Regions from separate parts of the Rudaeicoccus suwonensis genome, predicted to be linked through region 1. Evidence: riboswitches for the same ligand, from Rfam matches in the RefSeq annotation. Region 1 holds a riboswitch; the other holds the start of a gene.
What was found. A riboswitch is a leader RNA that binds a small molecule or an ion and turns the genes downstream of it on or off. The one in region 1 is predicted to bind ZMP and ZTP.

Region 1 (7,877 bases):
CGTCACTTACGCGCACCCACTGCTGAAGGACGTGCTCGAGCGCACCCTCGGTGTGCCGCTCTTTCAGGAGCAACTGATGCAGATGGCGATCGCGGTCGGTGGGTGCACGTCCGCCGATGCCGACCTGCTGCGCAGGGCGATGGGTTCCAAACGCGGTGTCGAACGTATGGATTCGCTGCGCGCCAAACTGTTCGCCGGTATGGCGGCCAACGGTCTGTCCGATGACGTCGCCAATGAGATCTACAACAAGATCGAGGCCTTCGCGAACTTCGGTTTCGCCGAGTCGCACGCGTTGAGTTTCGCGGTGCTGGTCTATGCCAGTTCGTGGCTCAAACTGCACTACCCGGCGGCCTTCCTGGCTGCCCTGCTGCGTGCGCAGCCGATGGGTTTCTACTCCCCGCAGACCCTCACCGGCGATGCCCGCCGGCACGGCGTGACCGTACTGTCGCCCGACATCGTCCACTCGTCGGTGTACGCCGACCTCGAACCCGAGTCAGCCGACGCACTGGCCCGCCGAGGCGGCCGCGACGAGTGCTTGCACGATCATGCACACACGGACATCGGCGAATTCGATGCAGCTGCACCCCCGGACTGGCAGGAGCATCGCCGCGACTGGCAGCACGCTGTGCGCCTCGGCCTGGCCGACATCACCGCGTTGGGCGCGGCACCTGCCGAGCGCATCGTGCAGCAACGCAATCTCGGTGGGCCCTACCGCGACCTCGCCGATCTGGCGCGCCGGACGGAACTGACCACCGAGCAGATGGAGGCGCTGTCGCTCTCGGGTGCGCTCGACTCGATGGCCGGCTCCAGACGCGCGGCGCTATGGCAGTCAGCCGAGGCAGCATCGATCCGCTCCGGCCAGCTGGAGGTGCGGGTGCCCTACCAGCCTCCGCTGCTGCCGGAACTCAGCCTGGGCGAGTTGCTGGCGCACGACCTGCAGTCGACCGGCATCAGCCCGGCCGACCATCCCATGCAGCACTGTCGCGCCGACATGGATGCCCGCGGAGTGCTGCCGATCACCCAGTTGCTGCACTTCGAGACCGGCCGGCGGATCCATGTCGCCGGGGTTGTGACGCATCGGCAACGGCCGGCGACCGCCAGCGGCATCACCTTCCTCAACCTCGAAGACGAAACCGGGATCCTCAACGTCATCGTGTCCCGCGGTGTCTGGCATCGACACCGCCGCATCGCCAGAGCGGCGCCCGCGATGGTGGTGCGCGGCATACTCGAACGGTCGAAGGAGGGTGTCGTCAATCTGGTGGCGGACAAGCTCGAACACCTGACCATCCACGTGCGCACCCGCTCGCGTGACTTCCAGTGATCGTCATTCGCGTCGTTCCGCGGCGGTGACCGTCTGCGACATCAGCGTGGCGATCGTCATCGGCCCGACACCTCCAGGCACCGGCGTGATGTATGCCGATCGTGTTGCTGCAGTGGCGAATTCGACGTCGCCGACATTTCCCTCGTTGTAGCCCGCGTCGACGACGACGGCACCCGGCTTGATCCACTCCCCCTTGATCAGCTCGGCACGACCGACGGCAGCGACCACGATGTCAGCCCGCCCGACCTCTGCGGCCAGATCCGGCGTGCGCGAATGACAGATGGCCACGGTCGCGTCCTGCTGCAACAACAACATCGCCACCGGTTTGCCGAGGATCGCGCTACGGCCGACCACACACGCAGTGCGGCCGGCCACCGGGATGTCATACGCCGCCAGCAGATCGACGATTCCGGCGGGATGCACGATCGAAAGCAGTCGTCTCCCATTGCCATCGCGGCGAAGCTCGCGAGTGTGACACCGTCGACGTCCTTGCTCGGGTCGATGGCTTCGCAAACTGCGCGTTCGTCGATCTGGCGCGGCGCGGGGTGCTGCACGAGAATCCCGTCGACCACCACGTCCGCCGACAGTGCAGCGACTGCTGCAACGGCCTCGACCGTGGCACATGCGGCATCCAGTGCGACGTGACGGGAGTCGATCCCGAGCCGTTCGCACTGCCGTTGCTTCATCGCGACATAGGTCTGCGACGCGGGGTCGTCGCCGATGAGCACAGTGGCGAGCAACGGCCGCCTGCCAGTTCTTTGGGCGAACGCTGCAGCCCGCGTCGCAGTTGTGGCATTCGCCTCGCGCGCCACTGCGGTTCCATCCAAAAGCCTTGCCTGCGAATGCATTTCGACATACTCCTCATCAGTGATGAGGGCACCCAGGCGGGCGATGCGATCTCGAGCGGTGCACTCCCCGGTGGTGACCCACCTGCGCCAGTCGTGCACCACGATCGTAGCCGGTGAGGTGGACACGACCCGCGAGCCGGATCGGATCTCCCACGACGAGTAGTGCGCGCCAACCTCAGACGTGCATCGTCTCCGTTGGCGCAGGCCCGGTGGTGTCGCCGATCCGCAGGCTGACTTCGAAGACGGAGCTCTCGACCTGCTGCCCCTCGAGCAACCCGCGCACCTTCTCCCCGAGCGCGCGCCCCTTGGCCATCGGACGCTGGTCGATGGTGGTCAGCGTGCGGTCGAACCACGGCAACGCGACACCGTCGAAACCGGTGACCGAGACATCCTGCGGCACACGAAGCCCGCGCTGTGTCACGGCCTGCACTGCGCCGGCGGCGAGCAGGTCGCTCTGGGCGATGATCGCGGTCGGCGGTGACGGAGCATCCAGCGCCGCGTCGGCCGCCGCTCGCCCGGAGGCGAAGTCGGCCTCGGCAGCCTCGATGAGATCCGCATCGGCAAAGACATCCAGCACGCCGAGCGCGCGGTCGCGCGTATCAGGGAAGCCGCTCGCGCGCACCTGTCCGACAGTGCGCCGACCGGGGCCGCTTCCCCACCGCAACGGCATCATCACGTGCGCGACGCGTGTGTGCCCCAGATCCGCCAGGTGTTGGGCGACGTCGCGGGTTGCGGCCCGCTCGGGCACCTCGACCCGCACGACTTCGTCGCCCGTGGGCGAACTCGTGCCGACGACCGGTATGCCACGCGCGAGGAATTGGTCCGCGAGCTCGTTGTGCTCCTCACCGCAGAGCAGGAAGACCACCGCATCGGCCGCAACCCGCGACGGCTGCGGAGCCTGGTCACCATGACCTTCGCTCACGTCCGGCAGCAACAACAGCCCGCAACCGAGCTCTCCGACCACCTGCGCCAGCCCGTCGAGCACGGCCACCACGAACGGATCGCGGAACGCGTGCAGGATTCGCCGCTCGACGACCGCCGCGATGACGCCACTGCGGCCGTTTCGCAACGAGGATGCCATCGGGTGCGGCCCGGCATACCCGAGGTCGAGCGCTGCGGCACGGACACGTTCAGCGGTTTCGGCAGCCACCGGCTTGTTGCCGCTGAAGACCAGTGACGCCGTCGAGGTGGCCACTCCGGCGAGCTCGGCGACATCTCGCAAAGTGGCTCGACCGTTGCGTCCCGCTTGACCTGTCACTGACATGGGTAGCAGACTATCGAATCGATTCGTCGAATCGATTCGACAATCATTGTGCGCCAACGCGCATCCCTTACGACAACCGATGACATCCCGCACCACTCGCACGTGATCCACCCAGGAGTTGGAACCCAATGACCACTTCGAGCACAGCAGCCCGTGCCCTGCCGGACGACGTGCAGCGCAGCGTTGCGCTGCAGCGGGCAATGTGGGCGGTCATTGCGGTTTTTGCGCTCAACGGTGCGTCGTTCGCGACCTTTGCGTCCCGGATCCCGGACGTCAAGGCGCAGCTCGGCCTGTCCGCTGCCGGCCTAGGCCTCTTCCTGCTGTCCGGGTCCGCCGGCAGCGTCGCCGGGCTCCCCCTGTCCGGCTGGGTGGCCGGCCGGCTCGGCTCGTTGCGGACCGTGCTGATCGCCAGTTGCGCCACCACCGCCGGGTATGCCGGGGCTGCCATCGGCGTCAGCCTCGGCAATGTGGCCCTGGCCGCGATCTGCCTGTTCGTCGCCGGATTCGGGATGGGCTCATGGGATGTCGCGATGAACCTCAAGGGCACCGTCGTCGAGCGCGGCCTGGGCAAGTCGATCATGCCGCGCTTTCACGCTGCCTTCAGCGGAGGCACCGTCGTCGCCGCCCTGATCGCCGCAGGGATTTCCGCGGCGCACGTCTCGATTCTTGCCCACGTGCTCATCGGAATGGCGTTTATCCTCGCCACCACCATCTGGTGCGTGCGCGGCTTCAACGCCATAGAGGACGACCACGAAATTGACTCTCCTGCAGACGAACCCGAAGAAACCAGCTCGCACTGGGGAGCCTGGCGCGAACGTCGCGTGTTGTTGATCGGCCTGGTCACCCTGGTCGCGGCCTTCACCGAAGGCACTGCCAACGACTGGATGTCGGTGGCCTTCGTCGAGGGCCACCATGTGCCGAAGTGGGCGGGGATTCTGGCGTTCGCGACCTTCCTGTCGTTCATGACGTGCGGGCGGCTCGTCGGCACCTCCCTCATCGACCACTTCGGCCGAGTTCCCGCGCTGCGCGTCTGCTTCGGTATGGCGATCGCCGGTTGCCTCGTCGTCGTGTTCGCACCTACGTGGCTTGCGTATGCCGGAGTCGCCGTCTGGGGCGTCGGTGTCTCGCTGGGCTTCCCGATCGGCATGAGTGCCGCGGCGGACGATCCGAAGCGTGCACACGCGCGGATCTCGGTCGTCAGCACGATCGCCTACACCGCGTTCCTGGCAGGGCCGCCGTTGCTCGGATTCCTCGGCCAGCACGTCGGGGTGCTGCATGCACTGCTGGCCGTGGGTGCAGCCGCGCTCGTCGCGCTGGCCACGGTCCCTGCCGTGCGCGAACCAGCGCAGCGCCATACCGACGTCAGCGGCGCGTAGCCTCAGGCTCGTGAGTGAACTGAGCGCGGCCGTCATCGACGAGCTGGCACCGACCGGGCGACTTCGCGCGTCGATCAATCTCGGCAATCCCGTTCTTGCGCAGGGCGATCCGGATCATCCACGTGGTGTGACCGTTGATCTGGCCGCTGAGATCGCGACGCGGTTGGGTGTCGAGTGCACGTTCGTGTGCTTCGACGCCGCCCGTAAGTCGTTCGAGGAGCTGACCGACGGCTCCGCTGACATCGGCTTCCTGGCGATCGAGCCGGCACGGGCACGGCAGGTCAGTTTCACCGCGCCGTATGCCGTGATCGAAGGCATCTTCGTCGTGACGGATGCGTCGCCGGTGCGCACGGTGGATGATGCGGACCGGCCGGGCGTGCGCATCGGCGTCAAGGAGGGATCGGCATACGACCTCTTCCTCACGCGGACGCTGCAGCACGCGACGATCGTGCGCGGCGCCGAAGGCGTGGACGTCTTCGCTGCCGGAGGTCTCGAGGTGGGCGCCGGCATCCGTCAACCGGTGACCGCGTTTGCCGAGCAGCACAGCGACATGCGAGTGGTCGAGCCGGCATTCATGCAGATCGAGCAGGCGGTTGCGATGCCGCGTGACCGCAGCGTGGTGGCGATCGATTTCGTTCGCTCGATCGTCGAGGAGCTCAAGGCCAGCGGCTTCGTCGCCGACGCGCTGCGTCGCTCCGGCCAGACCGGAGCCCAGGTGGCACCACCCGCCTGAGACTGATGGCGCATCGCACTGTCCACACAATTCCATCGGAGACTCGCGCCATCGACGATCATCGCGCACAATACTGAGGGACTCAGGAATTTCTCAGGAGGGTGTGCATGGTTCCGTCACGCGTGTTTGTGGCCGGTCTGACGATGATCGGTCTCGTCGGAGTGGCCGGTTGCGGTGGTTCGTCGAGCGAGGCTGCCGGGTCGTCGGTGCCGGTGATCACACCGTCGTCGAAGGCGTCGAGCACGACGAGCACATCGGCGTCGCCGAGTCCCAGCGGCACGGCCGCGGGCGCACCGGGAGTGCCGGAGCCCGCTCGCCAGCACACCGCAGCCGGTGCTGAAGCTTTCGCCAGGTACTACATCGACCTAGTCAACCGGTTGGGGCAAAATCCGAAACCTGGCGTTCTTGAGCCCCTCAGTCTCGACTCGTGCAAGACCTGCGCCAACTTTGAGGACTCCGCTGCTTACCTATCCAGTCACCGAGAACGATTCAGCGGTCCGCAGTTCTCCATTGTTCGAACGTATGCAAATCTGGACCCTAGTAATGAGAATGTCATCACTGCGGTCGTGTCGCCCCTGAAAGGTGCTCGACTCGATCAGTCGAATCACGTCCTGAAGACCTACCCAGCCGATGCGAACCAAGGGCTCGTTTTCGGCCTTGATTGGAAGAATGGTTGGCGCGTTTCAACCATCAAGACTGATCCCACGGCGACTGAATAATGCGCACCCTGAGAATAGCGTGGACCGCTTCTGCGGCATTCGTAATGTTGAATTTCAGCCCAGTGCTCGCAACGGCAGAAACCGGCGAACCGTGTTACGGATCGGTGTGCGGTGGTGTCGAAGACGACGGTGTATACGTCGGCCTCAGCAAGACCGAAACCTCCGGCCTCCCGCCGAGCACGACCGTGAAAATTTCAGACCATGGACAAAGAGTCGAACGCCGAGTCTCCTACGAATACTCCGCCCCGCCCGCGTGCCCCAACAACGACGCGGAAAATAACGAATTCGACTGCGTCCTGTCCTTGACCGGTTGCAACAACGTGGCCGACTCAAATGGCCCCCTGTCGCGCATCTATCGCCGGGCGGTAATGCCACCTGGACAGCCTCCAGCGACGTGGGACTATCTGGGTCAAACGTGCTGGCCGGATCTAGTCCCGAACACCATCGACAAACCACGACTCACCCTGGCGATGATCCAGTCCGAATTCGACCGCACCCCTTTCACCGCACCAGTCATCAGGATCGAACCGGTGGGCAACCGGACCCTGGTCAACCTGCCCACCTACTTCACCGCCACCTTCCCAGCAGGCGGGTACGGCCCCGGGGAAGTCCGCACCACCACCCTGCTGGGACACACCGTGCGGATCCGACCCGTCTTCCACACCACCACCATCACCCTCGGCGACGGCACCACCCTCGGACCCGCCACCAGCACCGGCGGCGGATACCCAGGCGGGGACCTGGTCCACACCTACACCCACCCCGGCACCGTCACCACCCGCGCCACCGTCGTGTACTCCGGACAGTTCTCCGTCGACGACCAGGACTGGGCCAACCTGCCCGGCACCGCCACCATCACCGGACCCGCCCAAGCCCTACAGGTCCTGCAAGCCACCAACCGCCTCGTCCGATAACCCACACGCCGCGTGCCAACGCGGACATGCCCACGTGGCCGGGCACTGGATGTTCGACACCATGTCGGCTAGGACCGCCCTGGTGTCGAGCATCCGTCACCGCCATGCTCCATGCCGAACCTGAAGACTCGCGCACACACTCCTCCAACGTGCGCAGCGGAGATCCCACCTAGGCTGGAACGGTCGGCCGTCACCAACACTGCGACCAGCACACCGTCGCACCAGCACCCACCGTAGGCCGGCGACCGGGCACCAGATCGTCAGGAGTCACCCGCACATGGCCAACCGTCTCGCGAACGCGACCAGCCCCTACTTGCTGCAGCACGCCGACAACCCGGTCGACTGGTGGGAGTGGAATGACGACGCCTTTGCCGAAGCGCGCCGCCGCAACGTGCCGATCCTACTGAGCGTCGGCTACTCCGCCTGCCACTGGTGCCACGTGATGGCCCACGAGTCCTTCGAGGATGCCGACGTCGCGGCCGCCCTGGCCAAGGACTTCGTCGCTATCAAGGTCGATCGCGAAGAACGCCCGGACGTCGACGCGGCATACATGACGGCGACAACCGCCATGACGGGCAACGGCGGCTGGCCGATGACCTGCCTGCTGACACCCGACGGCAAGCCCTTCTTTGCCGGCACCTACCTGCCGAAACCGCAATTCCTGCAACTGCTTTCGGCTGCCTCCGACGCCTGGACCAACCA
Region 2 (7,877 bases), 130 kb from region 1:
ACCGGAGTTGACGCCGACCCGGACGTGGAAGTCGGTGCCGATTTCCTCGCGCAGCCGGGCGACGACGGTGTGTATGTCGATCGCCGCGCGCAGGGCCCTGGTCGCGTCGTCCTCACGCGTGGTCGGCACCCCGAAGACGGCCATGACGGCGTCGCCGATGAACTTCTCGACGGTGCCGCCGTGCTGCCAGATGACCTTCGACACCGCCTCGAAGTAGCGGGCCAGTCCGGCGCGCAGAGCCTCCGGGTCGGTGGATTCTCCGAGCGCAGTCGACCCGACCAGGTCGACGAACAGGATCACCACATGCTTGCGCACCGGCGCCTGCTGCGCGCCCACAGCGGCAGCGGCCCCGCACGTGGGACAGAACTTCGCCGCTTCGGGCAGCCCCGAACCACACCGCGCGCACGTCACCACAACCGCGAATCTACCGGCCACGGCGAGGCATGCGGCGCAAGGACGGCGGCATACAGCCCGGTGATCGTGACCGGGTGGTGACCGCAATTCCAGGAACGGCGGCATCCGGCGCTGCTAGGTTGACCAGCGACACCATAGGCACGGCATACAAGGGGTTCATTCATGGCCACCGCCCAGTTGAAGCAGGTCCTGGCGGACATCGATCTGTTCGCCGGCCTCAGCTCCTCCGCGATCTCCCAGATCGCAGAGACGGGAACGACATTCAAGACCGGCCCGGGCGGCAAGGTCATCACCGAGGGTGCCCACGACAGCGGGCTGCGCGTCGTGCTCGAGGGGTCGGCGACGGTCGACGTCGCCGGCGAGTCCCGTGGCGAGATCGGCCCCGGCGAGTATGTCGGCGAGCTGTCGATGATCGACGGTGCCGCCAGGTCGGCCACCGTCATCGCCGGGTCGCAGGGCGTCACGACCTTCGCGTTGTCGTCGATGGCCTTCATGCCGCTGGTGCGTGGCGACGGCGACATCGCTGCCGCGCTGCTGAAGACGCTGGTCGCCCGGTTGCGCAAGGTCGAGGCAGCCTCGCACGGTCAGTCCTGACCGGATCCGGGCTAGGACAGCTACTCCAACTGCGCGAGATCCGGGTCCCGTAGTACGGAGGGTGATCCTCCCAGCACCACCATCGGACAGCCCTGCGCATCGATGCTGTTCCGGTCGGCAGATCACCTCGTCAATCACGCTCCCGACGCTACGCAGCGGAACCCGATGACTTCCACAGGTTTTCGTCGACCGGCGGGCCGAAACGAGCTGCGGCACACCTCTCGGGGTCGGGAGTCGGACGTACGACGCCCCGAGACAACGAACGTGCGGTCGCCGGGGCCTGAGGATCAGTGCGCGAAATGCCGCGTGCCGGTGAAGTACATCGTCACGCCCGCAGCCTGTGCCGCATCGATGACCGACTGGTCACGTAGGGAACCACCAGGCGCCACAACGGCTTTCACACCTGCGTCGAGCAACACTTCAAGGCCGTCGGGGAACGGGAAGAAGGCGTCCGACGCGGCGACCGAGCCCTGCGCCCGTTCCGCGCCGGCACGCGACACTGCCAAGTGGCAGGCGTCGACACGATTGACCTGGCCCATCCCGACACCGACGGACGCACCGCCGGACGCCAACAGGATCGCGTTGGACTTCACTGCGCGGATGGCGCGCCAGGCGAACTGCAGATCGGTCAGTGTCTCGGCCGATGCCGGCTCACCCGACACCAGCCGCCAGTTCGCCGCGTCGTCGCCACCGGTGACCTCACCGGCCCCGTCGCGGACGACCGCGTCGACCTTGTCGCGCTGCTGCATGAGCATCCCGCCGGAGATCGGCCGGATCTCGACGGGGTCGCCTGCCACCTGGTCGGCAGGCAATTGCAGCAGCCGAATCGCCTTGCGGGCGCTGAGGATCTCGACGGCACCGTCGTCGAAAGCCGGCGCCACGACGACCTCGGTGAAGATGTCCTTGACCGTCTCGGCCATCTCGACCGTCACCGGCCGGTTGGTCGCGATCACGCCGCCGAAGGCCGACATCGAGTCGCACGCGTGTGCCTTGGCGTGGACGGAGGCGATGCTCTCGTCGGCTGCCCCGACCGCGATGCCGCACGGGTTGGCGTGCTTGATGATCGCGACGGTGGGCAGGTCGCCGTGGTCGTATGCCGCGCGCACGGCAGCGTCGGCGTCGACGTAGTTGTTGTACGACATCGCCTTGCCGAAAAGCTGCCGTGCAGACGCGATTCCGCCCCGCCAGTGCCGATAGAGAGCAGCCGCCTGGTGGGGGTTTTCGCCATACCGCAGCGTCTCGGCCTTGGTGAACGTCGCGCCCGACCACTGCGGGAATCCGGTGCCCTCGCTGGTGTCGACGTAGACATTGCCCATCCAGTTGGCCACGGCGCTGTCGTAGTCGGCCGTGTGCACGAATGCCTGCGCCGCCAGCAGTTTGCGCTGCTCCAGCGTGAAGCCTCCCGCGGCCACGGCGGCGAGCGCGTCGTCATACGTGCCGGGGGAAGTGACGATCGCAACGCTCGGGTGGTTCTTGGCCGCGGCACGCACCATCGACGGGCCGCCGATGTCGATCTGCTCGATGCACTCATCCGGAGTGGCGCCGGAGGCGACGGTCTCACGGAACGGGTAGAGGTTGCAGACGACCAACTCGAAGGCGGCCACGCCGAGGTCGTCCAGTTGCGAAAGGTGTTCCGGCTTGCGCGTGTCGGCGAGGATGCCGGCGTGCACGCGCGGGTGCAGCGTCTTGACACGCCCTTCGAGGCACTCGGGGAATCCGGTGAGCTCCTCGACCCGCACCACAGGTATGCCGAGCCCGTCGATGAGGGCGGCCGATCCGCCGGTGGAGACCAGTTCGACTCCGGCGTCGTGCAGACCGCGGGCCAGAGCTTCGAGACCGGTCTTGTCGTAGACCGAGATCAGGGCCCGTCGGATCGGGCGGCGGCCGTCTGCTGCTGATGGTGACATGACTCTCCCAGTAACGTTTTCGCGTTTCCAGTGAGCGCACCCAGGCGGGCGATGCGCTGCGGATGTCACTCCCCGGTGGTGTCCCACCTGCGCCAGTCGTGTGTCTACCAGGATAGCGGGCCCTATCGGCTTCACCGACCACGCGCGCGAAGTCCCGCGGCTGCCATACGATCCAGACCGGTGCGGGCAGCAACCTGGTAGCTGCTGCGGAGAGCGATCCGATGTGGTGCGAGCGGGAGATGTCCTGGCATGGATGACGGCAATCTGAGTGGCCTGCAGATGCCCCCGATCAGCACTGACCCCGTGATGGCGGTCGCGAGCTCCAAATGGGGCCTCACGGGCGCTCATCGGGAGCTGGGGTCCAACCAGGACTACAACCTGCGCATCACCACGACCGACGGCCCGGTGGTCGTCAAGATCGTCAACCCGGCCTGGGAACGCGACACGATCGACGCTCAGCACGAGGCCCTGGCTGTCATGGCTGCAGCAGGGATTCCGGCACCGGTGCCGGTGTTCCGGGCGGACGAGATCACCGTCGACGGACACGACCTGCTGGCGCACGTGATCACGTATGTCGACGGCGAACCGCTGCTGGGCAGAGCCGGATTCGGCACCGCCGAGTGCCGACTGCTCGGCGACATCGCGGGGCGGGTGGTCGATGCCCTTGCCGGATTCAACCACCCGGGCACTCAGCGGCGTTCTCAGTGGGACCTGCGGCTGGCAACCGAGGTCATCGACCAGCTGGCACCGCCGCTGCGGTCCACACTGGCCGATGCGACCGCCCGCCTGGAAGCGGTGCAGGATCAGCTGCCGTTGCAGGTGATCCACGGCGACGTCACCGACGACAACGTCGTGCTCACGCCGGACGGAGATGCCGCCGTCATCGACTTCGGTGACCTGAGCCTGAGCTGGCGCTGCGCCGAACTCGCCGTGACCGCCGCCGGCGTGCTGGGCAAGACCTCCGACGATGTGGCCGCCGTGCTGGCCGTCGTCGACGCCTTCGCCGGACGCGTGAACCTCACCGACGCCGAACTCACCGCGGTCTGGCCGCTGATCGTCCTGCGCACCGGGGTGCTCGTCGCGTGCAGCGACGACCTCACCGCCGACGGGACCAACTCGTATGCCGCCGTCCGCTCTGCCGGTGAGCGCCGATCGCTGCAGATCGCGCTCGCGCTCGACGCCGAGGAGATGACCTGGCTGATCCGCGGCACCGGTCAGCACCTGCGCAGGCTCGACCTCACGGGTGTCATCGAGTCCGTGACACCCGTCGACCTCGGTGTCACCAGTGAGCGCTGGGACGACGGCGCGTGGCTGACCCCCGACGCCTGGCACGACGGACTGCCTCTCTCGCGGAAAGCACCGGCATACAGCACGCGGTACGGGGAGTATCGCCTCGACCGGGCGCACCCACTCAGCGCGCAAGGCACCGCCGACGTCTTCGCGCTGGGCATCGAGGTGCTGCTGCCCACAGGCACGAAACTGCCCGAATTGCCCTCTGGTGTCACAGCATTCGGCTTGGACGCGAACAACACGGTCGTCGCTGACGCTGTGTGGCTGCAGGCGTGCACGTTGCCGGGCACCCCGCCACGGTTCGTCTCGGCCCACGCCGAGCATGTATGGCGCAACATCTGCCCCGACCCCTCCCCACTCGTGGGCACCGATGTCGCAGCACCCGCACCGCAGGCGGAAGCGATTCTGCAGCAACGTGATTCGCACTTCGCGGCGGTGCAGGAGCACTACTACGACGACCCGCCGCAGATCGAGCGCGGCTGGCGCGAATTCCTCATCGACACCCGCGCGAATGTCTACGTCGACGTGGTCAACAACGTCGCCACGACCGGCCACGCGCACCCGCACCTGACCCGCGCGGCGCAGCGGCAGTGGAGTCTGCTCAACACCAACAGCCGGTTCCACTACGCCGGCAGCGCTGCCCTCTCCCAGCGGCTGGCAGCCCTGGCGCCCGACGGACTCGATCAGGTCTTTCTGGTCAACAGCGGCAGCGAGGCGGTCGACCTCGCCCTGCGACTGGCGATGACCGCGACCGGTCGCGCACGGATGCTCGCCGCGCGTGAGGCATACCACGGGTGGACGATCGGCTCGGATGCCGTGACGAGTTCGCTCGGCGACAACCCGCGCGCGATGGAGTCGCGACCTGCCTGGGTGGAGCTGATGGACGCGCCCAACCAGATCCGCGGCACCCACCGCGGGCCGGATTCGGCTGCGGCATACCTGTCGGATCTGGACGATCAACTGGCGGCGATCGACACCGACCAGATCGCCGGGGTGATCCTCGAGCCGATCTTCGGCAACGGCGGCGGAGTGGCCCTGCCCGATGGTTATCTCGCCGGTGTGTACGAGCGGGTGCGCGCGCTCGGCGGTGTCTGCATCAGTGATGAGGTGCAGGTCGGATACGGCCGAACAGGGCACTATTTCTGGGGATTCGAGCAACAGAGCGTCGTGCCCGACATCATCACGGTCGCCAAATCGATGGGCAACGGCCAGCCGTTGGGTGCGGTCGTCACCACTGCCGCGATCGCAGAGGCGTTCGCGGCCGAGGGCAGTTTCTTCTCGTCCGCGGGCGGTTCGCCCGTGTCCTGCGCGATCGGTATGGCGGTGCTCGATGTCATGGAACGCGAGCAGTTGCAACACAATGCGCTCGTCGTCGGTGACCACTTCCGCACGGAACTACAGCGGCTCGCCGATCGTCACCAGGCCATCGGCGCCGTCCACGGGTTCGGGCTCTACCTCGGTGTCGAGCTGGTGACGGATCGCGAGAGCTTCACTCCCGCAACGGATCTGGCGACTGACGTCTGCGAGTCACTGCTGCGCGAGGGGTGCATCGTGCAGGCGACGGGTGACGGTCACAACGTGCTCAAGATCAAGCCGCCGCTGGTCGTGACCGCCGACAGCGTCGACTTCGTCGTCGCTGCGATCGATCGCGTGCTGACCCGCCTGTCCGACTGAGTCAGCGGCTCAGCCCCGGGATGGCGTCAACGCCTCAGCCATTCCTCGCGGGTGATCTCGTAGACCACCTCACCGAGGTCGGACCCGGGCAGGGGATCGTCCCATTCGCGCACCTCGGTCGCGATGTGGCGCATCCCCAGGCGGCGCATCACGCCACGACTGCCTTGGTTGACCGCCATCGTCTCGGCCCAGACCGCATCGACACCGACCGTGCGGAAACCGTGATCCAACAGGGCGATTGCCCCTTCCGACGCCAGGCCCTGTCGCCAGAAGGCCCGTCTCAGGCGCCAGCCGGCCTCCGGCCGTCGGTGGGCCACCGTCGCGCTCGGATCGCTGTCACTGCGACCGAGATCCCACCAGCCGACGAAGTCGTCTCCCGCAAAGCCGGCCCACCATCCCAGACCTAACGTGTCAGCCGACTCGTCCGCGCATCGCGGCACCCAGAACTCCTCGGCCTCCGGTCGTGTGCGCGCCCGACCGATCAGATACCGCATCACCTCCGGATCGCTGTCGAGATCGACCAACAGAGGCAGGTGCTCGAGCGTCATCGGGCGCAACTGCAGTCGTGTGGTCGCGAGGACCGGCCGGCTCATCGCGCTGCTCGGCCCAACTGCACCCGCCGGCCCTTCACCGAGAAACCTTCGCGCGCGAGCCTGCCGACCCAGTCCACCAGTTGCGGGCGCTCAGCCTGCTTGATGCGCTCGGTGAGCGTCTCGACCGTGTCGTCGTGCTCGACCGGCACCACACACTGCGCCACGATCGCACCGGTGTCGATTCCTGCATCGACAACGAAAAGCGTTGCCCCGGCTAGCTTTACGCCATACTCGAGGGCATCTCTGGGGCCGTGTATCCCGGGGAAGCTCGGCAGCAGCGCGTTGTGCGAGTTGAGATAGCGGCCGCCGAAGCGGGCGAGGAAGTGAGGTCCGACCAGCTTCAGGAAGCCCGCCGACACGACAAGCGCAGGCTCGAATTGCGTGACCTCCTCGGCCAGCGCGGCATCCCACTGCTCACGCGTCGGGTAGTCGCGCACCCGGCAGACGAATGTAGGTATGCCGTGTCGCTGGGCCCGCGCCAAGCCCTCGATGCCGTCACGGTCGGCCCCGACGGCAGCGATGCGCACGCCGTATGCCGGATCAGCGGCGGCGTCGATGAGCGCCTGCAGCAGGGTGCCGGAGCCGGACACCAGAACGACAACCGGCACCGCGGCGCCGGCATACCGAGGCTGGCTTGCGGCGGACAACTGCGATGGAGTGGTCACGTCAGCGGACGATAGTCGCGGTGTGCGGGTCAGCGGCGCTCGGGGTGCGACGACCGTGCGGGTGAAGCTCCAGGGTCGTTCAGCGGGTGCGCCGCCAGTGCAGCACGACGGCCGAGAGCACGGCGCCCAGCAGCAACTCGACGACCAGCAATGGCGCCACCAAGAGTGACGGACCGACATACGCCAGGGAACCGCCACTGACACCCGCGGTCGACAGCCAGGTCAGCACGAGCACCAGCACGGCGGCGAGGCCGGACGCGGTCATCGCTGTCGTCGCCTTGGTCTTCAGCGAGGCCAGAGTCGTCAGCTGCGCCAGCGACCGCCAGCCGATGACGGCGCCCAGCGCCACGGGGAGGATCGGCACGACCGCCGTCCAGACAGGCAGGTTTCCGGCACTCGGCACCGCGCCCAGCACCGGCACCATCGGCAGCACTCCCCCGTGCACGTGCGAGGTACCGACGCTCACCACACCCAGGTCGACCGATGCACCGGACAGCCAACTGCCTGCCCACAGCACGACGTTCGGCAGCGCCGACAGCTGCCCCAGCCACAGTACGACGCCTCCGGCGAGACCGGGCCGCAGTTGGCTGTTGAGGTCGCGCACGTCACCGAGATGGAGTGCCAGCAGCGCCACCACGACCACCAGGCCGAGGGCGAGGAAGCCCAGAACACCCTCCAACGCAGGACGCACCGCGCGCCGTGTCGTCAGCGAAAGCCGTTGTCCTACATAGTCTTTGGCC

Region 2: another riboswitch for ZMP and ZTP. It lies ahead of purH (bifunctional phosphoribosylaminoimidazolecarboxamide formyltransferase/IMP cyclohydrolase); the one in region 1 lies ahead of BKA23_RS18205 (tetrahydrofolate dehydrogenase/cyclohydrolase catalytic domain-containing protein).

The regions. Positions count from the first base shown of each region.
Region 1 is NZ_VIVQ01000001.1:669,673-677,549, reverse strand. Features, by position in the region: gene BKA23_RS03150 (error-prone DNA polymerase) at 1-1,321, shown strand, start outside; gene BKA23_RS17925 (Rossmann-fold NAD(P)-binding domain-containing protein) at 1,325-1,744, opposite strand; partial or broken gene BKA23_RS18205 (tetrahydrofolate dehydrogenase/cyclohydrolase catalytic domain-containing protein) at 1,813-2,169, opposite strand; ZMP/ZTP riboswitch at 2,193-2,274, opposite strand; gene BKA23_RS03140 (LacI family DNA-binding transcriptional regulator) at 2,345-3,433, opposite strand; partial or broken gene BKA23_RS18095 (MFS transporter) at 3,547-3,957, shown strand; gene BKA23_RS18090 (MFS transporter) at 3,943-4,809, shown strand; gene BKA23_RS03130 (transporter substrate-binding domain-containing protein) at 4,820-5,542, shown strand; gene BKA23_RS03125 (hypothetical protein) at 5,625-5,822, opposite strand; gene BKA23_RS03120 (hypothetical protein) at 6,792-7,175, shown strand; gene BKA23_RS03115 (thioredoxin domain-containing protein) at 7,453-7,877, shown strand, end outside.
Region 2 is NZ_VIVQ01000001.1:798,817-806,693, reverse strand. Features, by position in the region: gene BKA23_RS03725 (adenylate/guanylate cyclase domain-containing protein) at 1-315, opposite strand, end outside; gene BKA23_RS03720 (cyclic nucleotide-binding domain-containing protein) at 577-1,008, shown strand; gene purH (bifunctional phosphoribosylaminoimidazolecarboxamide formyltransferase/IMP cyclohydrolase) at 1,296-2,915, opposite strand; ZMP/ZTP riboswitch at 2,947-3,025, opposite strand; gene BKA23_RS03710 (aminotransferase class III-fold pyridoxal phosphate-dependent enzyme) at 3,165-5,879, shown strand; gene BKA23_RS03705 (GNAT family N-acetyltransferase) at 5,906-6,472, opposite strand; gene purN (phosphoribosylglycinamide formyltransferase) at 6,469-7,137, opposite strand; gene BKA23_RS03695 (cell division protein PerM) at 7,217-7,877, opposite strand, start outside.